Regions from separate parts of the Vibrio hyugaensis genome, predicted to be linked through region 4. Evidence: predicted binding sites of a transcription regulator. Region 4 holds the regulator's gene; each other region holds the start of a gene.

Region 1 (7,557 bases), 190 kb from region 4:
AGACGACGAAGCTGAACAAAATCATAAGGTTCGCCCAAAGCTTTACGGTCTAAACGAACTTCTTCTAATTCATTCTCACCAATAAAACCTAGGTCAACAACACCATCCATAATTAAACCTGGGATGTCATCATCACGAACTAATAACAAATCAATTGGCATATTTTCAGAATGAACGACCAGACGCTCACCCATTACATTGAATTTCACACCACACTTTTTCAATAGAGCTTGGCTCTCTTTACTTAAGCGGCCTTTTTTCTGAATTGCGATTCTTAAGCGTTGTGTTTGCATTGCTTTATCCCTGTGCCAGATTCGATAATCTAAATATTTTATAAACCAGTAAAACTAAAAAACCCTCGAGAGATTTTGGTCTCCCGAGGGTTTGAAATCTGTTTACACTTTGATTTTCACCTCCGGGAGTATCCTGTCTCCCGGGTATGCGCGCATCTCCCGAAAGACTAAATTGGGTGATGATGGTGATGAATGTTCATTACAAAATTGCGCATACTTATTTCAAGGCTCGTCTTAGTTGCTTTGTTAGTAACCACACTAACCAAGCTGATTCTTTTTTTCAACCCTTAATTTTAAAAAAAATCGAATTGTATAATACAAATAAAAAAGGAGGCCGAAGCCTCCTTTTATTTTATGTTAATTATCAAGCAATTAAGCGTTCTGACACGATGCCATTTTTGACTTAGAAAGCCATGACAAAATTGCGCAAACGATAACAAAAGTAATCGACGCAGCAATGAAAGAGAATACGATAGACGCGGTCATACCAAGAGCGATAAAGCCCACGCATGAAACAAGCGCGACTGATAATGCATAAGGCAACTGAGTCGATACGTGATCAATGTGATTACAACGGGCGCCTGTCGACGACAGAATTGTCGTATCAGAGATTGGTGAACAGTGGTCACCGAATACCGCACCTGCCAGTACTGCACTCAACATTGGCAGCATAAGCGCTACGTCTGTTGCACCTGCCATGTCGCCCGCGATAGGGAGCATGATGCCAAACGTGCCCCACGACGTACCTGTCGAGAACGCCATTAGGCCAGATAGCAAGAATAGGATGACTGGTAGCCAATGCGGATTAATGTTGCCCTGAGCCATAGTCGATAGGTAAGAACCCGTCTTCATGTCACCGATAACAGAGCCGATAGTCCAAGCAAACACAAGGATAAGGATCGCACCAAACATTGACTTCGCACCAATCCAAAGTGTGCGGCCAATTTCCGCCATTGGGATGCCTTGCTTAAGTACAGTAAATAGTGCAACCGCAAGGCCCAGCAAGCTACCGTAAACTAAAGAAGTACCTACATCAGTGTTCTCGAACGCACCGAGGAGCGCAAACTCTTTACCGTCAGCGGCTAGGGCCTGCCCACCTGTGTAAAGCATAGAAGCGATCGTAGCAATGATAAGCGTAACGATAGGGAGAACTAGGTCAGAAACTTTACCCTTCTCGCTTTCACGAATATCTAGCTCTTCGTTTAGTTCATGTGCTTCTTGCGTGTCGTTTTCTTTGTCTTTTTCAAAACCACGGCCCTGAGAGGCGGCAATTTCGTGCTCACGCATTTTACCGATATCAAGACCGAACCACGCTACTGCAAATACCATAAGTAGAGCAAATACAGCATAGAAGTTCATTGGAATAAGACGAACATACGCACCGAGTGCTGAGTATTCAGTGATGCCGTGTGACACCAAGATACCGCCGATGATCGTAATGATGTAAGCACCCCAGCTTGAAGCAGGCATAATCACACACATAGGAGCTGCGGTGGAGTCTAGAATGTACGCCAGTTTAGCGCGAGACACATAGAAACGGTCTGTTACTGGACGAGAAATCGCACCAACAGCAAGACTGTTAAAGTAATCGTCGACAAAAATGAAGACGCCTAAGAAGGCAGCAAGAAGTTTAGAGCCACGTTTACTTTTAACTCGTGTTTGCGCCCATTCAGCAAAAGCGCGAGTACCGCCAGATAGCGTCAATAACGCCGTTGTCATACCTAAAAGAATTAGGAAACCGACAATACTCATGTTCCAAGTGTTAAGACCGCCGTCTTCAATAAAGACAGAAGAAACTTGAGAACTCACATAACCTATCGTGTTACCGATAGACCAATCATTAAGCAGAATCGCACCAAGTACGATACCTACACCAAGAGAAACTAATACGCGTCGAGTCAAAATCGCCAGTGTCAAAGCGACAATCGGCGGTAGTAACGAAACAGGAGAATGTGCAAAATCTATTAAATTCATGATCTTCAAAAACCAAAGTTTGGCTAGAGATCTACTGCAGACAAGTCACGTAGCATACGGTACGTGCTCATGTTGAACTTAGCGACAGGGAAGCGAACACTCCACCCAACCCTACAGTAGCGCTCCATAGTTTAATGTAAATATACTATGGCAGTGTTGTTCCTTTCAGAGACAACCCCAGCAAGTGGTTTTGATAGGCCACTTACTTCGGCAATCTTCGCCTTCCACTATTATTCATTGGCATCACCCCAATAATAGCTACTCTTCGAGACTGCACCTCTACGGCAATAACAAACAATTAACCATTAATTGTACAAATTAACAACAAATTGTCTGCAATATTGCATCAGGTGACAGCCATTGTACTCATGAAGACCTCCAATGCAACACATCAAACTAAATTAAATGAATAAATAATCGCAGTTTTGATTTATAAATAGAATGTGAGCCAACTATAGATTGAGCAACTGCAATCACGACAATGCTGTCTTTTATGAAACTTTATTACTACCATCAATTCTTCATGTTTTGTGTTCTAACAATAAATGAAAGAAATATGACATTCGGTTTTCCCTCTTTTCCTACTTTCCTGTCAGATTGAGAGAAATAGAATTCAACATATAAATAAAGAAACCACTAATCGAGAAAAACGCAGTATCTATAATGAAAAAACTGAGGTTAAACTCAATTAAGAATTCATATCTGTAAATTAATATTGCTTTATTAAGAAAAAAACCAAGAAATTTAATCTAAATCATGAATTAGCATTTGCACATATGAGAAAGATAAAGTTAAATATAAGGACTCTATGTTTTATTTCTCGTTTAGCATTTAATTAATCGTATCGATAACTAGTGTTGAACCTTTTAACCTATTAATAGGAATCGTTATGTCAGAGCTGACTAAAACACTTCTAAATATCCGTAGCCTTCGTGCATTCTCTCGTGAGCTGACTCTAGAACAATTGGAAGAAGCTCTAGATAAATTAACTATCGTTGTTGAAGAGCGTAAAGAAGCTGAAGAAGCTGACCGCGCAGCACTTGCTGAGCAAGAAGCAAAACTTGCAGCTATCGCTGAGCAAATCGCTCAAGACGGTATCGACGTTGAAGCACTAATCAGTGCACTATCTGGCGAAACGAAGACTAAAGCGAAAGCTAAACGCGCTCCTCGTCCAGCTAAGTACAAGTACACTGACACTAACGGCGAAGAAAAAACTTGGACGGGTCAAGGTCGTACACCTTCATCAATCCAAGAGCAACTTGATGCAGGTAAATCTCTAGACGATTTCCTAATCTAATAAAAGATTTATGAAATTAAAAAAGGTTCCCAAATGGGAACCTTTTTATTTATCTGTAAGTAGATACAAAAATGGCGCATTTGGAATGCGCCATTTTTTCGTATGCTAGGAATTACCTAATTCAACGTGATTAATTAACGTTCCCAGTATGCTTCTTCCAAACTATCTTCACGCTCCGGCAGGCCGCGAGAAAGACGTGGAGAGTGTTGAACTAACACTTCATAACTTGCACGGTTTGCGTATTTACAAACTTGAGAGAATGAAGAGTAAGTTAAATACTCATTGCTGTGCTTGCTTGAGTTAGGCACATTTTCTTTGTGGTATTTATTTGCCGCCATATCGTGAAGAACCGCAGACAATGCCGCATCACCTGCGCCATTGGTGTTCTTAATTTTTTCTGGGCCACCCATGTATGGAGAGATATGTGAATATACTTTAATTGCATTCTCGCACGTATCTTTCTTCGCTGGGCGACTAAATTCGAAACGGTTAAATTCAGCAATAGAACCTGGAAGTAATGGCAAAGAAGTTTCACGTTTCGCGCTATCTTCAGTGTAACCCGCCATAAATAGGCCAACAGGACCAGCAGTACAAAGCACTAGATCAGCCCAATCTAACGTTTTATCCGATGCTGCTAGAGGATCAGATTCGCCCGTTAATGCTTCCGCTTCATCTTCATTCATTGCAACAACAGAAACGTTATCGCGAATAAACTCTTGCCAGAATGTAGGGTCATCTTGAATAACGAATTTGGTACCTAGCGTTAATACAACAGGTACATCGTGTTTCTTCGCGTATTCAATCGCACGCATCGTTGCTTCAGGCATTGGGTCACCTTCTTTACAACGAACGAGGTATGCAGTCAGTACTAAAGCCGACGCGCTCTTGAAAATCTTTTCAGGGATATTGTCTGGGTGAAGTTGGTTCATTTGACCTTCGCTGATAGCGAAAGTACGTTCACCGTCTTCAGTAATAAGAGCAAAACAACGACCAATTGCACCCTCAACACCTTGTAGGTAGTTCAGATCCATGCGGCTTGATGTGTTACATAAATAACGGTAACCGTAGCTGCCGATTTTGATATCTTGGCTCATTACACCCAGAAGCGTTGAGCGGTCATCTGCCAACACAGAATAATTGTGTAGCGTATTACCAATCGTGCCACCTGCATACTCATTGGTAATTAGGCATTCTTCTTTTAATTGTTGATAAAGCGCTTCTGCTGTTGCGTCATCAATTACCAACGAGTGTCCTTTACTCAAACCGTACTTTTCAATCACATCCGTTGTAACTTTCGCCTCAATATCAACCAGAGTCTGATCAATACCAATGATGTGAGTGCGCGTCATCTTTTTGCTTTCTTGTGCTTGGCTCACCAATGGGTCACGAGCATGAACAGGAAAATAGTGCTTCGATTTGCGTTGTCCAGGAAATTTCATATTGTTAGTCTGAGTAAGGGATGAAAAGGAGAACGGATTCTATACCGCTGACAATAAAGCAGCAATAAAAGCGATTATAGCAAACGTTTGCACCCTGCTTTTTATTTTCTAACGCTCTATTCGCCTTCCATGAAACCCAAATCAGGCAGCTGTTCGAGGTGTTCGGTATAGCGCTTTAGATTGAATTCACCTTCATTTTTCATCACGTCGAAAATCTCGATAGACATAGCACACGCCATCATCGCAACCGCATCTTCACGTGGTGTACCAGTCATCATCAAACGCATTAACGTCTCTTTGACTTTAATAGGGTTACCGTCTTCAAGTTGATTCTCTACAATTTCAATCAACTCAGCTTCTTGCATAAATTGGTTTTCTTCAGTCATTTGATTTTTCCTCTTGGATTTTTGCCAACTATGCCATATATAACCCTTCTATACTTATCGAATTTAACTCTCACGTTCGTATTTGGATAAATTTAAGCCAAAATCGAAGTGTGATTTCGATCTCGGATCTGTCACCGGTCTGTGGATTCTGTTAGAATCTGCGTCCCGTTTATTTAAGTGGTGTTTAGTAATGTCTGATAACAGCCAAAAGAAAGTCATCGTCGGTATGTCCGGCGGCGTTGATTCATCTGTTTCTGCGTATCTTCTAAAGCAACAAGGCTACCAAGTAGAAGGCCTGTTCATGAAGAACTGGGAAGAAGATGACAACGAAGAATATTGTACAGCAGCAGAAGATCTTGCTGATGCTCAAGCAGTATGTGACAAGCTGGGCATTCACCTACACACCATCAACTTTGCTGCTGAGTACTGGGATAACGTATTTGAGTACTTCTTAGCTGAATACAAAGCTGGTCGTACACCAAACCCAGACATTCTTTGTAACAAAGAAATCAAGTTCAAAGCATTCCTAGAATTCGCTGATGAAGTGCTTGATGCAGATTACATTGCAATGGGTCACTACGTACGTCGTTCATTCCCAGAGAACGCTTTACCTGGTGAAGAACAGGAGAAACCACAGATGCTACGTGGTCTAGATGGCAACAAAGATCAAAGCTACTTCCTGTACACATTAAGCAACGAGCAAATTGCTCGTAGCCTATTCCCTGTTGGTGACCTAGAGAAGCCAGAAGTACGCCGCATTGCGGAAGAGCAAGATCTAATCACCGCGAAGAAGAAAGACTCGACGGGTATTTGTTTCATCGGTGAGCGCAAGTTCACTGAGTTCCTCGGTAAATACCTACCTGCGCAACCTGGTAACATTGAAACACCAGAAGGCGAAGTGATTGGTCAACACCAAGGCCTGATGTACCACACGCTTGGTCAGCGTAAAGGTCTTCACATCGGTGGACGTAAAGGCGGCGGCGGTAACGAAGACCCATGGTTCGTTGGCGAGAAAGATCTAAAGCGTAATGTTTTGATTGCGGTACAAGGTAAAGACCACCCGATGCTAAAATCAGAAGGTCTACTTGCATCACAACTTCACTGGGTAGATCGTGAGCCAATTCGCGATGTTATGAAGTGCACAGTGAAAACACGTTACCGTCAGGAAGATATTCCTTGTACAATCATCCCTATCGATGATGAGAACATTAAGGTGATCTTTGACGAACCACAAATTGCCGTGACTCCAGGTCAATCGGCCGTGTTCTACAAAGATGACGTGTGCCTAGGTGGCGGCATCATCGAGCAACGCATTAAATATTCTCAAGCTTAGGAGTCGTTACGTGGCGAATACACTTTATGACCGTACTATCGCTTTCGCAGGCATTTGCCAAGCTGTTGCATTGGTTCAACAGGCAGCGAAAAACGGACATTGTGATCAAGATGCCTTTGAAACGTCAATTAACGCCATTATCAATACAAACCCAGCGAACACTATTGGTGTCTTTGGTCGTGAATCCGACTTAAAGCTGGGTCTTGAGTGCTTAGTGAAAGGGATTGATAGCACCCCGTCAGGGAGTGAAGTTACTCGCTACATCATTAGCCTAATGGCATTAGAGCGCAAGCTAACAGGCCGCAACGATGCAATGTCACAACTTGGTGACCGTATCCAAATGGCTCAGCGTCAAACGGAACATTTTGAATTGCTGGACGATCAAATGATCAGCAACCTAGCAAGCATTTACTTGGATGTTGTTAGCCCTATCGGCCCTCGCATTCAAGTTACCGGTACCCCATCCGTGCTGCAACAAACCTCTAACCAACACAAAGTTCGCGCGTTGTTGTTATCAGGTATTCGTAGTGCAGTACTCTGGCGTCAAGTTGGCGGTAAACGTCGCCACTTAATCTTTGGACGCAAAAAGATGGTCGAGCAAGCACAAATTCTTCTTGCTCGTATGTAATAAGGTAATAAATAAGCAGCTCGCGTTTATCGCGAGCTCATTTTTTTCTACCAAAACAAATCCCGCGCAAACGTTTGCGCAATATTCGTGACAATTGCCACAGTTATTGGTATAAAGCTCACGAAATTTAGAAACCCAATTCAGGAGAACATCATGGAACTGTCAGCATTGACTGCTGTTTCACCAGTAGACGGTCGTTACGGAAGC
Region 2 (7,557 bases), on a different replicon from region 4:
ATTTAAGGGATGAAAAATGAAAAAAAGCTTGCTTGCTTTGGGTTTGGTGACGGTATTAGCTGGATGTAGCGATAACGAAGTTGGGGATGTTTCACTGGGTATGTTCACAATGAAAGACATCAAAATCGGTCATCTTCAAGATGAGGTCGTTACCGGTGTGACTTGTCATATTGCCTCTATTGAAGCAAACCTAAGCTTGTCTGATCCAAGTGACAGCTCCATCTCATGTCGTCAAACGGGTGATATCACACCAGAGATGATCGCAAAAATTGACAAGAGTAAATCGGGCGAGGTGGTCTTTAAGAAGTCAAAAAGTATCTTCTTCAAAACCATGAAAGTACGTCGTATCTACGATCCAGAAAACCAAACATTGCTTTACTTGTCTTACACGACCAAAGAAACGGAAGGCAGCTTCAAACACAGCCTGTCTACTGTCCCTCTTTATGGAACAAAAGCGTACGTAGAACCGACGGTAAATCCAACAAATTAAGTCTAAATTGTTTGTAAAAACAGCAGCCCGTTGAATTTTTCAGCGGGCAAATTTCTTTGCAATAAAACGGAACGATTTTCAAAATTTTGTGATACAATCCCGCCTCTTTTTTTCTCACTCAAGAACAAGCATGAAGTTTCCTGGTCAGCGAAAATCTAAACACTACTTCCCAACTCACGCTCGAGATCCATTAGTAAACCAAATTCGACAAGCACCTAAATTGTACCGCCCAACGGTTGTCGGTGTTGGTCAAACCATCGTAGATATCGAAGCGCGTGTAGATGATGCGTTTTTAGAAAAATACAACCTAAGTAAAGGTCACTCTCTCGTTCTTGAAGAGAGTAAAGCTGATGCACTGTACGAAGAGCTCGTTGAACAAGGCCTGATTACGCACCAATACCCTGGTGACACAATCGGCAACACGCTTCACAACTACTCGGTACTTGCAGACAGTAAATCCGTACTTCTTGGTGTGATGTCTAAAAACATCCAAGTAGGTTCATTCGCATACCGCTACTTATGCCGCACCTCTTCTCGTATGAACTTGAACCACCTACAAACCGTAGATGGTCCGATTGGTCGCTGTTACACACTGATCACTCAAGATGGTGAACGTACGTTCGCAATCAATGAAGGTCATATGAACAAGCTCTCTCCAGAGAGCATCCCGGAAGAAGTATTTACCAAAGCTTCTGCTCTTGTGGTTTCTTCTTACCTAATGCGGGGTAAAGAAGAAGACCAGATGCCGCAAGCCGTTCAACGCGCTATCGAGTTTGCAAAGAAACACGAAGTCCCTGTGGTACTGACTTTAGGCACTAAATACGTTATCGAAGGTAACGCTAAATGGTGGCAAGAGTACATTCGCGAGAACGTATCAGTTGTCGCAATGAATGAGGAAGAAGGAGCAGCGTTAACAGGTGAGAATGATCCGCTTGCTGCTGCAAACAAAGCTCTGGAATGGGTGGACCTTGTTCTTTGCACTGCTGGTCCAGATGGCCTTTACATGGCTGGCTACACGGATGAAAAAGTGAAGCGTGAAACCACTCACGATATTCTTGAAGGCTCAATTGAAGACTTCAACAAGTTTGAGTTTAGCCGTGCAATGCGTAAAGACGACTGCCAAAATCCAATGAAAGTGTACTCTCATATTGGTCCATACCTTGGCGGCCCACTTGAGATTAAAAACACGAATGGTGCTGGCGACGCTGCGCTCTCTGCACTGTTGCACGACATGGCAGCTAACTCATTTCACAATAAAGAAGTGCCAAACTCAGAGAAACACGAAGTACGTTGCCTAACCTACTCTTCTCTATCGCAAATTTGTAAATACGCAAACCGCGTAAGCTACGAAGTACTGACACAGCACTCACCTCGTCTATCACGTGCGCTACCAGAGCGCGAAGATAGTCTAGAAGAGACCTACTGGGATCGATAAGAACCAAGTACTTAGAGCAATAAATATGCGAAGGTCACCATTTGGTGGCCTTTTTGTTTTGATCTAGCGCAGTAATTAGTGGTTTTTGTTATGATGTAGCACGCTAAGGCGCACGAACTGCTTTACACCTTATTTTTTACCAGTATTATTCTCGCGCAAACGTTTGCGCAACAACAAGGCCGCAGCTCAGATGGCTAATGTTGCTCGCTACGTGTTAGCCATTTTTTTGGAGTATCCATGCAGTCTGATATTGAAATTTGCCGAAACACACCGTTATCTTCCATCGCTACCGTTGCCGCAAACGCAGGCCTTTTACCGCACGAATTTGATACACACGGAAAATATAAAGCCAAAGTTCACCCCCAGTGCCTTCAACGCCTTCATACAAATCAAGACGGTAAATTGGTATTGGTTACAGCAATCACGCCCACCCCTCTTGGTGAAGGTAAAACAGTCACCACTATTGGTTTATCGCAAGGCCTTTCCAAGATTAACCAATCGGTCATGGCATGCATTCGCCAACCTTCAATGGGGCCAGTCTTTGGAGTCAAAGGTGGTGCAGCTGGCGGTGGTTACTCTCAAGTCGCCCCTATGGACGAACTAAATCTTCATCTCACAGGCGATATTCATGCTGTTACCGCAGCACACAACCTTGCTTCTGCAGCATTGGATGCACGTCTTTACCATGAACAACGAGAAGGCTATGAGGCATTTGAAGCACGAACGGGTTTAACTGCGCTTAAAATCGACGTTGAGCGTATCACGTGGAAACGTGTTATGGACCATAACGATCGCGCACTGCGTATGGTGAAAATTGGTCTGAACGAAGAAGGTAAAACCATTAACGGTTTTGAGCGTGATGAAGGGTTTGATATCTCTGCCGCTTCCGAGCTGATGGCGATACTCGCGCTTGCAAAAGATTTAAACGACTTACGCCAGCGTATAGGTCGGATTGTTGTCGCTTACAACTTAGAAGGCAAACCGATTACAACGGAAGACCTACAAGTCGCAGGAGCTATGGCTGTCACATTAAAAGACACCATTGCCCCAACACTCATGCAAACGTTGGAAGGTGTACCTACGTTAATTCACGCTGGCCCTTTTGCCAACATAGCCCATGGCAATTCCTCTATCATTGCCGATCAAATTGCACTAAAACTTTCTAGTTACGTTGTCACTGAAGCAGGTTTTGGTTCTGATATGGGTTTCGAGAAAGCATGCAATATTAAAGCTTCGGCTGCGAATCGAGCCCCGGACTGTGTGGTGATCGTAGCAACACTCCGGGGCTTAAAAGCCAATTCGGGTCATTATGATCTTCGCCCAGGCATGGCGATTCCGGATTCAATCTTTAACCCTGACCAAGCCGCATTGGAAGCAGGATTTGAAAACCTAAAATGGCATATTAACAATGTCCACAAATATGGTATTCCTGCGGTCGTCGCCATTAACCAATTCCCTCAAGATTCGTTAGAAGAACTTAGTGAGTTGAAATCATTGGTTAAGCGTTTCAATCCGGATGTAAAAGTGGCCGTGAGCACGGCATTTGGCCAAGGGGGTGAAGGCACGATTGAGTTGGCGCAACATGTTGTTGAAGCCTGTGAGCAACCCTCATCATTCCGTCCCCTTTACACGCCAGAACAGCCCCTAAAAGAAAAATTGATGGTAGTGTGTGAAGCGGGTTATGGGGCGTCAACCATCGACATGAGCGAGCAAGCCAAGAAACAATTAGCACACTTTGAAGCACTCGGCTTTGATAACCTAGCGGTCTGTATTGCTAAGACACCATTGTCGATCACAACCGACTCTGCCATTAAAGCGGCACCAAGTGGCTTCAGCGTGCCAATTCGAGAACTGCGTTTGTGCGCAGGGGCTGGCTTTGTTTACGCGCTTTCAGGTAATGTTATGACCATGCCAGGCTTACCAGATAAACCAGCATTTATGAATTTGGACCTTGATGATCAAGGCAATATTATCGGCCTTTCTTAAGGTATGCGAATTTAAAAATATAATGGGAGTGTTCAACACTCCTATTTTTCCATTTATTCCTCTTAATCCTCTGTTTTTAAATAGCTTTACAGTGTAAACCAACACCAAGGTACTACTTCCACACCTCCCTTTCACCAATATAGTGCACGGTATATTCCTTAACTCCCTAATATAGTGCAACCAACCTTCCATTTTGTTCAAAGCGCATTGATTCTATTAGAAAAATTCTGTGGCTCGAATCTTGTAATGCGTTATGTAGCATTACATAACGTCAAATATAAGCACGCGAGCAGTTGGCTAACTCCTCAGGCTTATCGCTGCTTCAGGACACGAAGAACAAGGGAAAGGGAATATTATGCAAGATGCACTCGCCGTAATTTTAGCTGGAGGAATGGGGTCTCGACTCAGTCCATTGACCGATGATAGGGCAAAGCCTGCGGTCCCCTTTGGAGGAAAATACCGAATCATCGACTTTACGCTAACTAATTGTCTTCATTCAGGTTTAAGAAAGATATTAGTTCTCACTCAATACAAATCCCATTCATTACAAAAACACTTAAGAGATGGGTGGTCCGTTTTTAATCCCGAACTTGGTGAGTACATTACCGCTGTCCCACCCCAAATGCGCAAAGGTGGTGCATGGTACGAAGGCACTGCGGACGCTATTTACCACAACATGTGGCTTCTCGACCGTAATGATGCCAAGTACGTCGTCGTTCTATCCGGCGACCATATCTATCGAATGGACTACGCGGCAATGCTCGAAGAGCATAAATCGAACGGAGCAAAACTAACTGTAGCTTGTATGGATGTTCCTGTAGAAGAAGCAACCGCTTTTGGTGTGATGGGAACAAATGAAAGTGGTTTGGTGCAGTCTTTCATCGAGAAACCAGAAAGCCCACCTACTCTGCCTGATGATCCGACACAGAGTCTCGCATCGATGGGAATTTACATCTTCAATATGGATGTATTGCAAGAGGCTCTCGAACAAGACTCGCAACTCGAAGAGTCGAGCCACGATTTTGGTAAAGATATCATTCCTAAGCTCATTGATACCGAGTCGGTTTACGCGTACAAATTTTGTGGCAGCAAAGGCCGGGTTGACAAAGACTGCTATTGGCGCGATGTGGGTACGATTGACTCTTTCTATGAAGCAAATATGGATTTGTTAGAACCCGTTCCACCGATGAACTTGTACCAACCCAATTGGGCCATTCGAACCTATGAAGCCCAATTTCCACCAGCACGAACCGTTTCTTCTGCTACTGGCAATGAGGGTATTTTCATTAACTCAATCATTGCTAATGGCGTCATAAACTCTGGTGGCTCTGTTCAGCATTCTGTTATTGCATCTAACGTGCGTATTCAAGACAGCGCAACGGTCGTGGACAGCATTATTTTTGATGATGTTGAAGTAGGCGAAGGCTGCCAACTCGTGAACTGTATTATCGATAAACATGTTTGCATCCCACCACACACTCAAATCGGTATGAACAAGATCGAGGATGCAAAGCGATTCCACGTATCGGAAAAAGGCATCGTGGTTATCCCTGAGGGGTATGAATTCTAACTGACTCGCCATTGGTAACACTATTAATCTCCCATAATAAAAAGCGCGCGATTTACATCGCGCGCTTCCCCATAACCGATTAAAACGGATTAGATGTTACATACTGTCGCCCAGCTACCATCGCTACCTGGCTCAGATGCTGTCCACCAATTTGCTTGGTACACCACACCATTGTGAATCACTTTATCACCTTGGTTTGCGTGGCTTGGGTTACCTTGCCAATCTGTTTGTGGAAGATCTGGGTAAGTAACTAGACCCGCAGTGTCACAAGTACCCGGCTCAGTACCACCACCGCCAGTGCCAGAGTTTAGGTCACCAATTGGTAGGTCTGGTTGCTCGAACTTAAACGCGAACTCTTTACCGCCAGAAATCACCGTGTAATTAGCAGGGCCAGAGATTGGTAGGTAGTAAACCATATCAAGCTCGTAAGTGCCGCCCGCTGGTAGATCTTTCCATGCTGGTAGAGAGAAGGATACGCGGTGCATTACGCCATCCAAACCGCCGATGTTGTTTGCACGAGTATGACCAGAAGCAATCACACTTAGACCGCCGCCAGACTGATCTTTCGCATTATCTGGTGCAGATACAGGAATATCGAACTGGAATTCTGTACCACCAGGGATAGCTTGACCAGTGTTGTTTGTGAACGTGATCTTAGGGTTAATTGGGTAGTTCTGGTCACCAACTTTGAAACCACCGACACTGACTGCAATATCTACAGCTTCCGTTGGGAGAGCACCTGTCGCGATCTTGTTACCGTAAGGCGTTGCAGACTTAAACTTGTCGTAAATCGCTTTAGTCATAGTGTTACCCATGTGGTACTCACCATTGCCCGCCGCACAAGCCTGTTCTGTAGCATCGATTGCAGTACGGTTGCCATTTGCGTCTAGTACATAACAGTTGTAGTCACCTGCCAGTTCCCAGAACATAATGCCACCGATTTCTTTGTCGATAACGTAGTCCGCTTTCACTTGTACAGACGCTTTATCTTCTGTCGATAGGAAAACGCTCTTCTCAGCATTCCATAGCCATGGTGCAACCGCAACATCATCATAGTGACGAGTGTAAGAACCAACAAACTTGTCCGTTGGATCGTTCACAGGGTCTAGGCCGTAAGCTTGAGCGTAAGAACCCCAAATACCTTTCTCTAGGTTCTTCGCATGCCACATTGGGTTTGAACCTGCACCCATTTCGTTGCCTTTAGGGTCAGTGTCATGCCACATGTTATCGATACCGATAGCGCCGTGACCACAATTGTTCTTCTCACCCTCACCAGTGCCAGGAGCACATTCAGATTGGTTAGGAAGTGCTGCTCGGCCCCATAGGCCATTATCACCACCTGTTACACCTTGCCAACCACGAGTGTAGTAAGGAACACCGATGTTAATTCGACCTGCTGGCATAGAACCACGGAAGTAGTGATACGCCCAGTCAGTATTCAAGTAGCCGATACCACCGTATGCCGCCGTGCCGTATACGTTCCACTGTGCCAACTCAGAATCTTTACCAGTGTCGTACAAGGCAGCGTTGTGACCAACGTGATCATTCCAAGCACCGTGCAAGTCGTAGGTCATGATGTTTACGTAATCGAGGTACTTAGTAACGTCGAACGTTTCCATACCACGCAGTAAGTAACCAGAAGAAGGCGCCGCGATTGTTAGCATGTAGTGGATGCCGTCTTGCGAAGAAGCCGCATCTAATTTCTCACGTAGAACTTTCATCAGCTCTTGGTAAGATGCCCATAAGTAAGCACGACGTGGTTCCATGAAGTCTTTATCGTAAGGGTTACCAGCACCCGCCATTGACGTTGGGTACTCGTAGTCGATATCTAGACCATCAAACTTGTAGGTACGCATCATTTCAACGGCAGACGTTGCAAACTTCTCGATACCAGCATGGTTGATAGAGCCATCAGCATTGGTCGTCATGGTGTAGAAACCACCGTCAGCAACACGATTACCATCAGCACCGAAGTGACCGCCGGTTTCAGCCCAACCACCAATTGAAATTAGCGTCTTAACATCGTGTTTTTGCTTATAAGTTGCAAGTGCGCCGAAGTGACCTTTAAAGCCCAGT
Region 3 (7,557 bases), 450 kb from region 4:
CAAGGTTTCTGAGAGGTTTTTACTGACGTCTTCTGACATAGGAAGAACTCTAAGCTATTGGCAATTGCTGTAATAATAATAAAAAAAATGCCCCTATAAAGGGGCATTTCTCAATATTCTTGGTGCAAACTTATTTTTGCTTACGATTTACTGGCTCAGCAAACTGGATAGACATATCCCAAGGTTGCTCGATCCAAGTGTCTTGAGCGATGTCTACTACGTAATCGTCTAGTAGCTCAACACCTGCAGGCTTAGCACATACTGCGATAAGCTTCGCTTTCGGGTACATTTCACGTAACTTGCGTGCTGTGTCACCGCTATCTACTAGGTCTTCAACGATTAGGAAACCTTCGCCGTCACCTTCTGGTGCTTTAACTACTGTCATATCACGCTGGTGATCGTGGTCGTAGCTAGAGATACAAATAGTATCAACGTGACGAATACCCAGTTCACGCGCTAGGATTGCACCAGGAACTAGGCCACCACGGCTTACCGCCCAAATACCTTTCCATTGCTCAGCTGGCATTTGTTTCTCAGCCAGTTCACGGCAGTAAGACTGCATCGCATCCCAAGTGATAATGAATTTTTTACTCATTGTAATAACCTAATAATTTCAAAATATGCATCCCCTCTGTCTAGCTGATGGCGCTGAAATGGACTCATCTCGCTAAACTTTCCACACCAGAGGAAATGGGGGTTTCAAGCTACGCAAACGATTATTCTACCGAAACACATCGTTAATACCAACGCTGATATCAAAATTCTCTGCCTATTACGCAGAAAAATCGTATTCGGTGAACAATACAAAATGGAGAAGTGGATGAATTACTTTAAAAATTATCCACAAACAAAAAGCCAGTGTGAATCGAGTTCGCACTGGCTTTTTTCAATCGTTGGAATTAACCGACCATGTATTTCACAATGAAGATAGCAGACATCACCCACACACTCATCGATACTTCACGGCCTTTACCACTGAACAGTTTAATAGCAGCGTAAGCGATGAAACCTAGCGTGATACCTTCTGCAATCGAGAAAGTAAGAGGCATTACCAAACAAGTAACCACAACTGGCGCAGCTTCTGTGAGGTCACGCCAGTCGATGCCAACAAGACCAGAAAGCATTAGGATCGCTACATAGAATAGCGCACCAGATGTTGCGTAAGCTGGAATCATACCTGCTAGTGGCGAGAACAACAGAGCCAGAAGGAACAATACGCCAACAACCACAGCCGTTAGACCAGTACGACCGCCTGCTGCTACACCAGAAACACTCTCAATGTATGACGTCGTGTTAGATGTACCTAGTAGAGCACCTACTGATGTTGCTGTTGAGTCAGCAAGTAGCGCTTTGTTTAGACGTGGAATGTTGCCGTTTTCGTCAGTTAGACCTGCTTTCTGTGAAACGCCAACTAGCGTGCCCGCAGTGTCGAACAAGTCAACGAATAGGAAAGCAAATACGACCGAGATCATGCCAACTTCGAACAGACCAGAGAAGTCTAGCTGCATGAAGGTTGGTGCGATGCTTGGTGGTGTCGACATGATGCCGCCCCATTGAACGTCACCAAAGATAAGACCAAGAATTGTCACACCCAAAATGGCGATCATAACCGCACCTTTCACACCACGGTGAACCAGCGCGATAGTCATAAAGAAGCCGATAGCCGCAAGTACAGATGGTAGCGAAGTGATGTTACCCATTGAAACTAGCGTTGCTGGGTTATCTACTACGATGCCGGCATTTTTCAGTGCGATGAACGCAAGGAACAGACCGATACCTGCAGAGATACCTGTACGAAGAGAAAGTGGAATTGAGTTAATGATCCACTCACGGATCTTGAACACACTCAACACAATAAATAGTAGACCCGACACAAATACTGCTGCTAGCGCGACTTGCCACGTATAACCCATACCCAACACAACAGAGTAGGTAAAGAACGCGTTTAGGCCCATACCTGGAGCCTGAGCGATTGGGTAGTTTGCTACTAAGCCCATGATGAAACAGCCAATAGCCGCAGCAAGACACGTCGCAACGAACACAGCACCACGATCCATACCAGTATCTGCAAGGATTGCTGGGTTTACGAAGATAATGTAAGCCATGGTTAAGAAGGTAGTAACACCTGCGATGATCTCAGTGCGCACATTGGTGCCATTTTCACTAAGTTTGAATAGCCTTTCGAGCATGATCGAATCCTGTAAAGGGTAAAAAGTAAACGGTTGCGTAATCGATTGGCTCGAATTATAAAGTTATCAAATAACAAATTCCAGATAGAATTTTCACTCTAATGCGATTTTTTTCTTTGGATATGAAACCGATTCGCTAGCGTTTCAAACGCGATTAAAATTTAAAGCTTAATAAACAATAACTAACAATTAAGGCATTCAAGTAAGACAACGAGTGCAAACTGAACAATGTATTAAACTTTCAAACAGAAACATGGAGTTTTGAGCGTAAAACACTCACGAATTTGGTTAGCAAATGAAATAAGTTGGGGAAGCAAACCTAGAATAGGTGCTTAGCGGTGAGAAATCAGTCAACGTTCAGGATCGAGAGATAAAAAAACGCCACTCAATTTGAGTGGCGGTGAATCATGTCAGCACTATGCACTGAAAAAAAATTCCAATTTATAGGGGTGAACAAATTTGTTCGAGTCACATGCGTTGGCTTCAATTAGTAACCAAAGCTTGTTGGGTATACAAAGTTACCGGTGTAAACAGATTTGCTGTTCCAGAACATTGCACTTGGTAAACCTTTCATAAATATCACCTTCTAAATCAATTAATACTGTTAATTTGGTTGATTTCTCGGTTCCTTGGAGGCGACAAACGGACTCATCCTTTGAGCATTTCATTCTTCTCTCAGAAGCTGGTTACAAATATACCACCAAGAAATTTAATTACAAGCATTTTAGTGACAGAAATCACAAAATATTGATAAATTGATCTTCATCAAGAATTAACTGTAATTAAATTACACTTTAGTAAATTAAAAAATAACCAATCTTATAATTGATACTAATTGAGTTGCATTCGTGTATTTCTGTGTGTTCATAAACTGTGACAGTTCAAGGGCAAATCCTTTTATCCACATCTACTAGTAGCGCCCTTCTGGTGGTATGCTGAAAACAATTCAAAGCCGAAACCGGATTAGCATTTACTGCTAAACACTTATTAAATTTACGGTTTATATTTGGCAAAGCACATCAAAAGGAGTCCTCCGTGTCTGAATTCCATTCTGAAATCAGTACCTTATCACCTGCTCCACTTTGGCAGTTTTTCGATAAGATTTGTTCAATCCCTCACCCTTCTAAACATGAAGAGGCACTAGCTCAGTACATTGTGACTTGGGCAACAGAGCAGGGATTTGACGTACGCCGCGATCCAACTGGCAACGTATTTATCAAAAAGCCAGCAACACCGGGTATGGAAAACAAGAAAGGCGTGGTTCTTCAAGCGCACATCGACATGGTGCCGCAAAAGAACGAAGATACTGATCACGACTTCACTAAAGATCCTATCCAACCATACATCGATGGTGAATGGGTAACAGCGAAAGGAACAACACTAGGTGCTGACAACGGCATTGGTATGGCTTCTTGTCTTGCAGTTCTCGCTTCTACTGAAATCAAACACGGCCCAATTGAAGTTCTGCTAACGATTGATGAAGAAGCTGGCATGACTGGCGCATTCGGTCTTGAAGCGGGTTGGTTAGAAGGTGACATTCTTCTAAACACAGACTCAGAACAAGAAGGCGAAGTATACATGGGTTGTGCGGGCGGTATCGACGGTGCAATGACTTTCGATATCACGCGTGATGCAATCCCTGCAGGCTTTGTAACTCGTCAGCTTACACTGAAAGGTCTGAAAGGTGGTCACTCTGGTTGTGACATCCACACTGGTCGCGGTAACGCAAACAAACTTGTAGGTCGTTTCCTAGCGGGTCACGCACAAGAATTAGATCTTCGTCTTGTAGAGTTCCGTGGTGGTAGCCTACGTAACGCTATCCCTCGTGAAGCCTTCATTACCGTTGCTCTACCAGCAGAAAATCAAGATAAACTAGCAGAACTGTTCAACTTCTACACTGAGTTACTAAAAACTGAGCTTGGCAAGATTGAAACAGATATCGTCACTTTTAACGAAGAAGTTGTAACAGATGCACAAGTGTTTGCCGTTGCAGACCAACAACGTTTCATCGCTGCATTGAATGCTTGTCCAAACGGCGTAATGCGCATGAGTGATGAAGTTGAAGGCGTGGTTGAAACGTCTCTTAACGTTGGCGTTATCACAACAGAAGAGAATAAAGTCACCGTACTTTGTCTAATTCGTTCGCTGATCGATTCAGGTCGTAGCCAAGTTGAAGGCATGCTTCAATCAGTAGCAGAGCTAGCTGGCGCGCAAATCGCGTTCTCTGGCGCTTACCCAGGTTGGAAACCAGATGCAGACTCAGAAATCATGGCAATTTTCCGTGATATGTACGAAGGCATCTACGGTCACAAGCCGAACATCATGGTTATCCACGCAGGTCTTGAGTGTGGTCTATTTAAAGAACCTTACCCGACTATGGACATGGTTTCTTTCGGCCCAACCATCAAATTCCCTCACTCTCCAGATGAGAAAGTGAAGATTGATACCGTTCAATTGTTCTGGGATCAAATGGTTGCACTTCTAGAAGCTATTCCAGAAAAAGCGTAATCTTAACCAGATACGACAAATACGAAAAAGGGTGCCGAGGCACCCTTTTTTATTGCGAGTTTGCTATTAAAAGCACTTCGCAAACTATGCACGAGTTTGCGCGTATGCCGCTAGCTCATCCATAGAAGTCTTAGCAACCACTTCACCATCGATGTAGTAAGTCACAAAGTCACCTTCACGAACACCCATTAGCGTCGCTTTCTCACCGTTGTTGTAAGTGATATCCATTTGAACTGTGTTCTCGTCAAGCTGTTGCATTTGACCTTGTTCGATAACACGATTGTTCGTTAGAGGACCAACAGGTGCAGTGGTTAGAGATTTATCTAACTGGTGGTTTACGTCGATGTAAGTATCCATCTTCTTGTCAAAGATGTGTGGCTTACCGTTTAGCGGGTTTTTACCAGTCCAAAACTCTAGTGAGTTGAACACGATGTAGTCAGCCGCAATAGCAACACCGTAAACTGGCGCCATTAGCATGTTTAGACCACCACGAGCGTAACGGTTATCAACAGCTTTCAAGTTGAAGCCCATAACGTAACCCGTTACAGCGTTGCTGCCTACACAGCCAGAAAGAGAAACTGCTACAGCAGTTAGTGCGCCAATTTTAGCGATTGCCTTTTTCATCAAAACCTCTAGTTAGATAGTATTAGGTCAAAAATTCGGCGGGGATAGTAGCGGATAAAAACCTTAGGTAAAAGACAGTTTTTCTCGAAAAAAATATTAGTATTAAATTTAACACAGTCTTATTTTTGTGATGAATATAACAATTTAAAACACAGCGTACAGCTACTCAATTAACACAAGAATTTCCCAAATGTACTTACACAAGCCATACACTTGGTGAATTTTTAATCTTTTCAATAAAAATTATTGTTCGTGACATTAAGAAGAATGATTAGTGTGATTTTGAACCAGTTGTTACATTGTTGCTAACGTATTCGATAGAGATGGTTTATGGCCAGAAGTAAAAAAAGCAAGGTGTTTGAGCTACTAGGACACCAAGTTCAACCAGGACAACGATTAGAAACCGAATTTGAAGCGGCGCAGCTTTACACACACTCTCCTCTTTCTATCCCTGTGGAAATTATCCACGGTAAACAAGAAGGTCCGGTGTTAATGGTAAACGCAGCAATCCATGGTGACGAGCTGAATGGCGTAGAAATCGTTCGTCAGATGATCAACCAACTGGACCCTGCAAAACTAAAAGGAACTGTGATTGCCGTGCCTATCGTTAACGTGTTTGGCTTCATCCATAAATCTCGCTACCTGCCAGACCGTCGCGATCTAAACCGTTGCTTCCCAGGCAGTGAAAAAGGCGCGTTGGCTTCTCGTATGGCACATGGGTTCTTCAACAACATTGCTAAGCGTTGTGACTATATTCTGGATCTTCACACGGGTGCGATTCACCGAACGAACCTACCTCAGATCCGCGCTAACTTGAGCAACCCAGAAACACTGCGCATCGCAAAAGCATTTGCAACCCCAGTGATCGTAGACTCTGCTCTACGTGATGGCTCTCTACGTAGTGAAGCAGAGAAGTGCGACATTCCTGTACTGACTTATGAAGCAGGTGAAGCGCTGCGCTTTGATCCATTGTCGATCAGTGCTGGTGTACTAGGTGTGCAACGTGTGATGCAGGCTATCGGCATGCTACGTGCGAGCCGCAAAAAGCTACCAGAGCCTATTATCGCAAAATCCACCAGCTGGGTTCGCGCATCGGGCAACGGTATCCTACGTACTGTAGTGAACTTGGGTGATAAAGTGGAAGAAGGTGAAACTCTTGCTTACATCAGCTCACCTCTAGGCCATGACGAACTAGAGCTGCTGGCACCAAAAGGCGGTATCGTGATTGGTCAACAAACACTGCCACTGGTTAATGAAGGTGATGCTATTTTCCATATTGCCTACTTCAAGCAAGACGATGATGTGGTTGAGCAAACAGTAGAAAGCTACATTGAAGAGCTGACTGAGTTTGATGTCGACCAAGTGACAACAGGTCAAATCCCGCTAGAAACGCAACAATAATTACGAATAAATGAACTGAAGCCCAGATTGCCTATCTGGGCTTTTTTATGCCCAGTCATTTATTAGCAAGAGATTGGACCAGTACTTCATACATAGCATTCACATCACAAATCAATTGCAATGATTCTCATTCACAATTAGGGTGTATTCCTTTTTTGCTTGTGAATCACTATGAATAATACTTATAAACTTTTTCTAATTGCGGGTATAAGCCTCCCTAGCATTACTTTCGCGCAACCTGTCGAGCAAATAGCTGAATACTTACAAGAGCAAAGCAACCAACATCAAATCGAAGATCACTATGCTCAAAAAGTCCACGATGGTTTGAATCTTGATGCGCAGCCGAATGCGATTAAATGGAAAGACGATGAAGCAACGACTGGTTGCCGCTATGCAAAAGCCGAAGTGACCGAAGCCAATGATTATGACTACGGTGAAGCAAACAATTTATCAGATGGATTACACCACATTGATTTGCAGCCAATTCACACACCTAAAAAGCTTCAGAAAAATCCAACGTACAATACTGCTTCATCGGATAACTCTATGAAGTTCTCAGTTTCCTCAGATTGTTTATAGGCACCGCAAATAAAAATGCCCCGAGATAAACTCGGGGCATTTTCAAATTCATTGTCGATGGTAGTCAATCACCACCAAACACACTGCGATTACTCTTCGTCAGTGTCTACGTCTGCTTCACGAGCTTGACGAGCTTCTTCTTTGCGAACTTTTGCCGCTAGTTGCTCTGCTTCACGCTCTTGACGTTGTACTGCTTTACGCTCGTTACGAACTACTTGGTTTTGTACAAAACCTGCTAGTTCCTGCTCAGCCCAAG
Region 4 (7,557 bases):
TTATTTCTATTCACAATGCAGTCTTTAAAGGCGTGTTTAGTTACGATGACGTTCAGTGTTTGCCTGAATTTCACAGCCGCAATGTTCCTGATGCGGCGGTAAGCGCTACGCACATCACGATGCTCAAAGCAGGGGTGATGAACGCGGACAAAATCAATGCGGTAAGCCCCACCTACGCTGAAGAGCTCAAAACAGAACTTGGCAGTCATGGTATGGCGTGGGAATTCCAACAGCGCGCAGGTGATCTTGTTGGGATTTTAAACGGTTGCGATTACGGAACATGGAACCCTGAAACCGATTCTAATCTGCCGTTAAATTACAAAGCGAACCGTCAAAGTATGGTCCGTGGCAAAAATGCATGTAAGAAAGCGCTACAGGAAAGGCTGGGGCTTGAAGAATCAGACAACGCCATGTTCGGTATGGTGTGTCGTCTAACGCAACAGAAAGGTGTGCATTACCTGCTGCCTGCATTAGCTGATTTCCTTAAGCATGATGTTCAGCTCGTCGTTGTTGGCACTGGCGATCCTGTTCTTGCTGCGCAGTTAAGAGACGTAGCCGCGCAATTTGCGTGTAAGTTTGTTTTTGTAGAGGCTTACGATAACGAGCTAGCACATTTGGTTGAGGCGGGATCGGATTTCTTCTTAATGCCTTCAGAGTTTGAACCGTGCGGCTTGAACCAGATCTACAGCATGGCTTATGGCACCTTGCCAATTGTTCGTGGGGTAGGTGGCTTAAAAGATAGCGTCAATGATTACGATGTGGATCCGAACGATGCGACTGGGTTTGTTTTCTACGAACCAACACCGCAAGGATTACTGCTCATTATGCTAAGAGCGCTATTACTTTACGCACAAAATGTGGCAGAAGTGAGACGCGTACAACTTCATGCGATGCAAAAAGATTTTTGCTGGCGTAAAGCAGCAGAAGAGTATTTGCAGTTGTATTATGCTGCGTTAAATTGACGCAAAATCTTTAAAAATTGTAACCAAAGGCACCGAATTAGGTGCCTTTATTACTTTGCTCTTATGGAGTGTGGTAGGATTTACCCACACTTTTTCATACAGAATGCTTTTCAAACTGATAAATGACTCAGCCACTTCTATTCCATAAAACCTATTTACACCCTACCAGCAATGAGTGGGTCGTTTTCGTACATGGTGCTGGTGGCAGTTCTTCAATATGGTTTAAACAATTAAAGGCCTATAAAGAGCACTTTAATTTGGTCTTAATCGATCTCCGTGGACACGGTAAGTCAAACCAGTTAATTAAAGAACTGATGACAAGCCGTTATACTTTTACTGAGGTAACGCAGGATATTTTAAAAGTATTGGATCATTTGAAGATCCAATCTGCCCATTTTGTCGGTATGTCACTTGGTACTATCATTGTGCGTAATCTGGCTGAAATGGCAACAGAGCGCGTGAGCTCAATGGTGCTTGGTGGGGCAGTAACACGTTTAAATACGCGGTCTCAGATCTTGGTTAAACTCGGTAACCTTGGAAAGCATATTCTCCCTTATATGTGGTTGTATAAACTCTTTGCTTACATCGTGATGCCACAAAAAAATCAACGTGAATCTCGTCACTTGTTTATTCGTGAAGCAAAGAAGTTATGTCAAAAAGAGTTTAAGCGTTGGTTCACGCTGGCGGCGGATGTAAATCCGTTGATGAAGTATTTTAAAGATAAAGAGTTGCCTATTCCGACGCTGTACCTAATGGGGGATAGAGACTACATGTTCATTAAACCAGTAAAAGAAATGGTTGCGGTGCACAAGCTCAGCTCATTACGTGAAATTCCAAATTGTGGCCACGTATGCAACGTAGAGCGCCCAGAAGATTTTAATCAACACTCTATTGAGTTTATTAAGCAGCAAAGCCTAGCGGCTTAATAGATTTGAGAACCGATCTAAAAAGATAGGGGAGCCATCATAGCTCCCCTATTTGATATCCACATTGCCAACAAGCACCAAACTGTCCCTCATTCTGCTCTGAACATTGCGGACATTGCCAGTCTTGGTAAGTAAGCTCTGTTTGTTGTCGATAGTCTTCAACAATCGCAGACGCTTTTAACTGCTGTTCCGGATGTAAAAGCCAAACATACGGGTCTGTATCATCGCTGAAGGGCAACTCTCCCTTCAACCCAAACATACCTTCGCCTCTTACTTCACAGTGTATCTGCTCGGTTTTGAGGAGCTCACAAACGATATGAGCTTCCGCAGGGTTTTTAGCGATGAAGATTTTCATTAAGCGTTTCCATTTTGAACTTGAGCAGGGCGGACCTTATTCATAACCCATTTAGCGATAATAGGGAACAAACCAAGCAGAGCAAATGACGCTAATACGGTTGGTGACACTATTCCCGAAAGACTGTCGATAGTGGCTAGTTGAGTGCCCGCATTTAAGTAAACGGCAGTACCAGGCAGCATGCCGATTTGGCTTGTTAAATAGAAGCGGCTGATAGACATCGGTGTTAACCCCATTAAGAGGTTGATCAAGAAAAACGGGAACACTGGGATTAACCGTAGTGAAAATAGGTAAAACGCACCGTCTTTTTCGACACCTTGGTTAATAGCATTAAGTTTATTACCAAATTTACTTTGTACCCATTCGCGTAATAGATAGCGGCTGCTCAAAAATGCAATAGTTGCGCCGATGGTGCTGGCGAAAGACACCAATAATAAACTGGTCCAAAAACCAAATAGGGCAGCGCCGAGCAGGGTAACAACGGCGGCTCCCGGAATAGAGAAGGCGGTGATTGCGATGTAAGCTAAGAAGTAAGTCGCCGCAGCAAACACAAAGTTTTGGTCAATGAACGTATTTAGTGCTGCTTGTTGTGCTTTGGCATTTTCTAAGGTGAGATATTGGCCAAAATTTACCCCTAAAAAGAGAATGGTGGCGAGCAGGATCAGTCCTAAAATTAGTTTCTTATTCATCGTAATTACTCCATTTGGCTTCTTAAATAATAAGACAGAATAAGAGAAGAAAAAATTTCAAAAAAAAACCGCAGTATGAAAACTGCGGTTTTTACTCAATGTCATGCTGATAGTGCGTGTTAAGACAGTGCGCTCATCAGTTCTTCGCGGCGAGACTGAGGGACGACGCTCCAATGGGTGCCGTTGATTGCACCTTCTAACGCCCACAACAACTCAAGGCTTACCGTAGAGGCATGCGTATCTTGGATTGCTTTGTAAGCGCTCAGGGCACCTTCTTCTTCTAATTGCTCCACAGAGTCAATGCCCGCTTTCTTCAACATACGTTCAGTTGCTAGGCGCAGATTCGGAAGGTCTTTCAATCGATTAGGCTTGGTGCTTGCTTGTTGTTTTTTTTCTTGCTTGGCAGTCTCGAGAGATTGCTTTGCAACATCAATCAAGCGATCCGTTGAATCCCATAGGTCATCAGAAATAGCATAGTATTTCGTAACCACAGGAAAACCACGTTTCTTGTAGACGTACGGTTTTAGTCCTTGAGTCTCGAAGTCAGATGAAGTTTGTTGGTCAGCTCGAATATGAAGTCGGTTATTTACAACTAGTGCAAACATCGTTTCATCGGCGAAAAGCCCGAAGCCACCAAACATTGAGCGCGACTTGATAGTACCAAGTGCCTCAAACAGCTTCATTGAGTCTTTGAGTATCGGTTTATCCATGATGTGTTATCTCGGTGTAATTAATATTACGCCACCAAAAATCAGGTCCGAGAGATTAGCAAATGCATGCAGACACAATGTCATTAAAGGGTAAACTCACTTAATGCATATTTGCCATCGGTAACCCCGCTACCTTCCATCTAATAAGATGGTTCAGGCCGGAGGCTTTGCGTCCCACCCTTTCGAATGGTTTGCCCTGTGCGTGACACTTTGAGAATACTTCGTATATTGAATTAACATCACGTTTCAAATATAAAAGTGTGATATTGGTTCAGTTAATAGTGTTTATTTGGTGTGCTTGGTTTCATATTTGGGAACGATCCCTTGTCATACAAAAGGTTGATGTAGGAAATAGGCTACGTCCAATTAAAACAGCAACTTATCTAAGCTTACGTAGATATTGACACACTGAAATGTTTGAGGAATGTTATTTTTAGGCAATAAAAAAGCGCCCACAAGAGCGCTTTATAAAATTATAGGCAGGTTTAGTTTAGTTTCTTAACTGTGTTGCGCACTACAATTTCTGGCTGCATTTCGAAAATTCGCTTCTCGTGTTCTTTGTCTTTGATGCGTTCTAGCAAAATTTCAAAGGCATTTTTACCAACACGACGCTTTGGTTGGTGAATGGTCGTTAGCGGTGGCGAGAAGTATTCCGCTAGCTCGATGTTGTCATAACCGATTACCGAGATATCGTCCGGTACTTTGATGCCATTTTGTTGCAAGCGACTCATCAAACCAAGCGCCATGGTATCGTTAAAACAGAATACCGCAGTAGGACGTTTTTCCATTGCAGTGATGTTGTCAGCAGCAAGCACGGCAGTATCACACTCAAAGTTACCTTCAAGTACCCAATCTTCATTTACTACTAAGTTTGCTTCTGCCATTGCGCGGCGGTAACCTGCAATTCGTTCTTGGCATGCGGCTTTTTCGAAGTGACCGCTCAAACAAGCAATATCAGTGTGACCATTGTCGATCAGATATTTTGTTGCGATGTAGCCACCTTCTTCAGAGTTATCAATGATCTTGTCCGCTTGAGAACTCTCTGGGCCCCAGTCCATCACTACTTTCGGGATATCAGAATGACGGTCAAGCATCTCTTTCAGCTCTTCCGTTAAGTCAGAACACATCACCAAAATACCATCTACGCGCTTTTCCGCTAGCATGCGAATGTAGTCACGTTGCTTTTCGTAGATACCGCCAGTATTACATAGGATCAGTGTATAACCTTGACGGTAACAGTAGCTTTCAACGCCGTCGATAACTTCTGAGAAGAAAAGGTTAGTCGATTGCGTTACCAACATACCGATAGTGCGAGTTGAGTTACACTTCAAGCTACGTGCAACTGCACTTGGCGCGTAATTTAGTTCATCAACCGCTTTCATTACTTTTTCTTGGGTTGCTTCAGCAACAAAACGCGTTTTGTTGATTACGTGCGAAACTGTTGTGGTAGAAACGCCGGCTAAGCGAGCAACGTCTTTTATAGTGGCCATAAATGATGTCCTGTATCGAGCTACTGAATACCGTAGTGAATACAACCTTACGCTTAGTATGTTGCGCGAATTGAACCATATCTGAAGTTTAAGGTTCAATTAATTAGGCAGCGGTTGTTCCGAAATCGGTATAAAAAGGTTTGTAGCAACATTTGTTGCTGAATCTCATGTTCCTTACTTATATAAGTGAGGAATTAGTCAGCAATCTTGTTAATAAAACACAAAAACCGCCATATTTCAGCGGTTTACATATAAGTCGTATTTAATCGTTTGCGCTCACATTTTAGACTGATGTGGGCACACTAGCAATATTTTCAGCAGGTGTTTTGCGCTATTGAGGTCACATTTTAACTGCTAAATGGAAAGGGCTTCTATGTGCTAGATTAAAAAATTAACGAATAAAATAGGGAGCCCGCTTGCGAGCTCCCTGAAATTGGCGGCAATTATTCACCAAGAAGGTAGGTGCTGTCCAGTTTACAAAATGCAATTAATAGTTGCGCAACGCTTACATAGAAACCAAATTCGTCGAATTGCTTACATTTCGCAGCAAACTGTGGCAACCAAGACATAAGATGCTTTTGGATTAAGTCGTTCTGTTTCTCGAACGCTTCTTCCATGTGTTTGTCTTGTTCTAATTCGTTAGAACGGATGATCATGTTACCTAAGAAGTCCAGTTCAACCGCTAAGTGATCAGCTGGCTCTTTAAGGTTCTCATCAACCTGAACACCAAAATCGGCCATCAGTTTTTCCATCTCTTCTGCTGGCTTGTCATTTAAAAGACCAGATTCACCGATGTACATAGATGCGTAAGGTAATGCGCCATGCTTTTCTGTTTTCAGGAAAAGCTCACAGAAATCTGCAGCAAGTTCTAATTGCGCATCTTCTCGGTCTTGTAGGCGGTTGAGTGCGTCAACAAGGGTATCAACGGCTGGCTTCAGTGATTCATTTTCACCTAAACCTGCTAAAAAGCTTCGAATTTCCACACTCTGGTAAGCTTCTAGTTCTTTCTCTGTGAGTTCTTTTGCGAACAGACTAGAAAACCACCAATAGATCTCTGCGCGTTTTTCGTTAAAAGCTTTCACTTCTTGCATTTTTTTGCTCCTGAATGATTCTCCCCTAAGTGTAAACAATTAAGATGAATAGCAGTAACTATAATTGTTATCCATTATGGGAAAATGTGCTTGTTTATGAATGGCTGTAAATAAGCTTGCTTTGAATCAATAAAATCGCAAAATCTTGCTTTTTAATGTATCTATGACTAGAAATGTTACTAGTTATGAATAGAATACGTCTTGGAAAATAAAAAAGACAGAAAGTGGTGTAAATGAGCTATCACGTATTAGTCGTAGAAGATGATGTTGTAACTCGTAGTAAGCTTGCGGGCTACTTCCAAAATGAAGGCTACAAAGTCAGTGAAGCAGAAAGCGGTGCAGAAATGCGCGAAGTGCTTCAAGGTGGTGATGTGGACCTTATCATGCTGGATATTAACCTGCCCGGTGAAGACGGTCTTATGCTTACGCGTGAATTACGCAGCCAATCAGATATCGGCATCATATTAGTGACAGGACGCACGGATAGCATTGACAAAATCGTTGGCCTAGAAATGGGTGCGGACGATTATGTGACAAAGCCTTTTGAATTAAGGGAATTATTGGTTCGCGTTAAGAACCTGTTGTGGCGCATTTCTGCGGCTCGCAATGGTTCACAAAAAATCGCGAACGACACTAATGAAGAACACATTGTACGTTTCGGTGAGTGGACGTTTGATATTCAACGTCGTGCTCTCAGCCGCAATGGTGAGCCAGTGAAACTAACCAAAGCTGAATATGAGCTTTTGGTCGCACTCTCATCGTACCCAAATCAGGTACTAAGCCGCGAACGTATTTTGAATATGATCAGCCACCGAGTGGATGCGCCAAACGATCGTACTATTGATGTATTGATTCGACGCATGCGCGCTAAGATGGAGTTTGATCCGAAGAACCCACAAATCTTTGTGACAGTTCACGGTGAAGGCTACATGTTCGCGGGTGACTAATTCATAGCGATAAAGAAAAAGGAGAGCATAGGCTCTCCTTTTTTGTGTCTGCAATTCTGCAATTTAGCGATGATGGACTTCATCTGCGATTGGTAAGCCTTCTATGGCTGCGCCACTTCAGGATCTTCAACTTCAACCATCGGTGTTTGACCTACGTTATCACGCAGTTTTTGCCATAACCCGCCAAGGTATTCATGCCAATACAGTTCAGTTTGCTCTAAGTAGCGAGCTTTTGGCGCGTACTTTTGCCAAGGTTGTTCGATATCATCAATCGCCATGAAGTTCGTTGGGGCTGGGATTGGCTTAATGCCCGCTGCGTTGAATTCATAAAGAGCACGCTTCATGTGACTGGCTGAAGTCACTAAAACAATGTCTTTTTGCTTAACA

What was found. Region 4 encodes PurR, which represses purine synthesis genes. Its sites were predicted from a motif close to TNANGNAAACGTTTNCNTNA; they were not measured.
Region 1: the regulator PurR is predicted to act here: its motif matches at 5,079-5,098, upstream of C1S74_RS04605 (inosine/guanosine kinase).
Region 2: the regulator PurR is predicted to act here: its motif matches at 2,077-2,096, upstream of C1S74_RS22670 (formate--tetrahydrofolate ligase).
Region 3: the regulator PurR is predicted to act here: its motif matches at 2,211-2,230, upstream of C1S74_RS07530 (NCS2 family permease).

Annotation. Positions count from the first base shown of each region.
Region 1 covers NZ_CP025794.1:854,225-861,781, forward strand. Annotated here, with positions in the region: gene hisG (ATP phosphoribosyltransferase) at 1-293, opposite strand, end outside; His leader region at 347-485, opposite strand; gene tet(35) (tetracycline efflux Na+/H+ antiporter family transporter Tet(35)) at 666-2,267, opposite strand; lysine riboswitch at 2,377-2,557, opposite strand; gene C1S74_RS04600 (H-NS family histone-like protein) at 3,157-3,564, shown strand; gene C1S74_RS04605 (inosine/guanosine kinase) at 3,699-5,003, opposite strand; gene C1S74_RS04610 (hypothetical protein) at 5,120-5,389, opposite strand; gene mnmA (tRNA 2-thiouridine(34) synthase MnmA) at 5,580-6,722, shown strand; gene hflD (high frequency lysogenization protein HflD) at 6,733-7,350, shown strand; gene purB (adenylosuccinate lyase) at 7,504-7,557, shown strand, end outside.
Region 2 covers NZ_CP025795.1:1,237,383-1,244,939, forward strand. Annotated here, with positions in the region: gene C1S74_RS22660 (CreA family protein) at 17-490, shown strand; gene C1S74_RS22665 (inosine/guanosine kinase) at 621-1,925, shown strand; gene C1S74_RS22670 (formate--tetrahydrofolate ligase) at 2,163-3,911, shown strand; gene glgC (glucose-1-phosphate adenylyltransferase) at 4,225-5,481, shown strand; gene C1S74_RS22680 (chitinase C-terminal domain-containing protein) at 5,571-7,557, opposite strand, start outside.
Region 3 covers NZ_CP025794.1:1,488,425-1,495,981, forward strand. Annotated here, with positions in the region: gene frsA (esterase FrsA) at 1-39, opposite strand, end outside; gene gpt (xanthine phosphoribosyltransferase) at 131-595, opposite strand; gene C1S74_RS07530 (NCS2 family permease) at 900-2,189, opposite strand; gene vcdP (small protein VcdP) at 2,677-2,763, opposite strand; gene C1S74_RS07535 (aminoacyl-histidine dipeptidase) at 3,225-4,697, shown strand; gene C1S74_RS07540 (DUF3332 domain-containing protein) at 4,782-5,321, opposite strand; gene C1S74_RS07545 (succinylglutamate desuccinylase/aspartoacylase family protein) at 5,652-6,722, shown strand; gene C1S74_RS07550 (hypothetical protein) at 6,894-7,301, shown strand; gene C1S74_RS07555 (DUF3622 domain-containing protein) at 7,391-7,557, opposite strand, start outside.
Region 4 covers NZ_CP025794.1:1,039,932-1,047,488, reverse strand. Annotated here, with positions in the region: gene glgA (glycogen synthase GlgA) at 1-962, shown strand, start outside; gene C1S74_RS05425 (alpha/beta fold hydrolase) at 1,085-1,888, shown strand; gene C1S74_RS05420 (putative signal transducing protein) at 1,926-2,243, opposite strand; gene C1S74_RS05415 (TVP38/TMEM64 family protein) at 2,243-2,932, opposite strand; gene C1S74_RS05410 (TfoX/Sxy family DNA transformation protein) at 3,052-3,642, opposite strand; cyclic di-GMP riboswitch class I at 3,759-3,848, opposite strand; gene purR (HTH-type transcriptional repressor PurR) at 4,128-5,132, opposite strand; gene torD (molecular chaperone TorD) at 5,576-6,223, opposite strand; gene torR (two-component system response regulator TorR) at 6,457-7,170, shown strand; gene elyC (envelope biogenesis factor ElyC) at 7,272-7,557, opposite strand, start outside.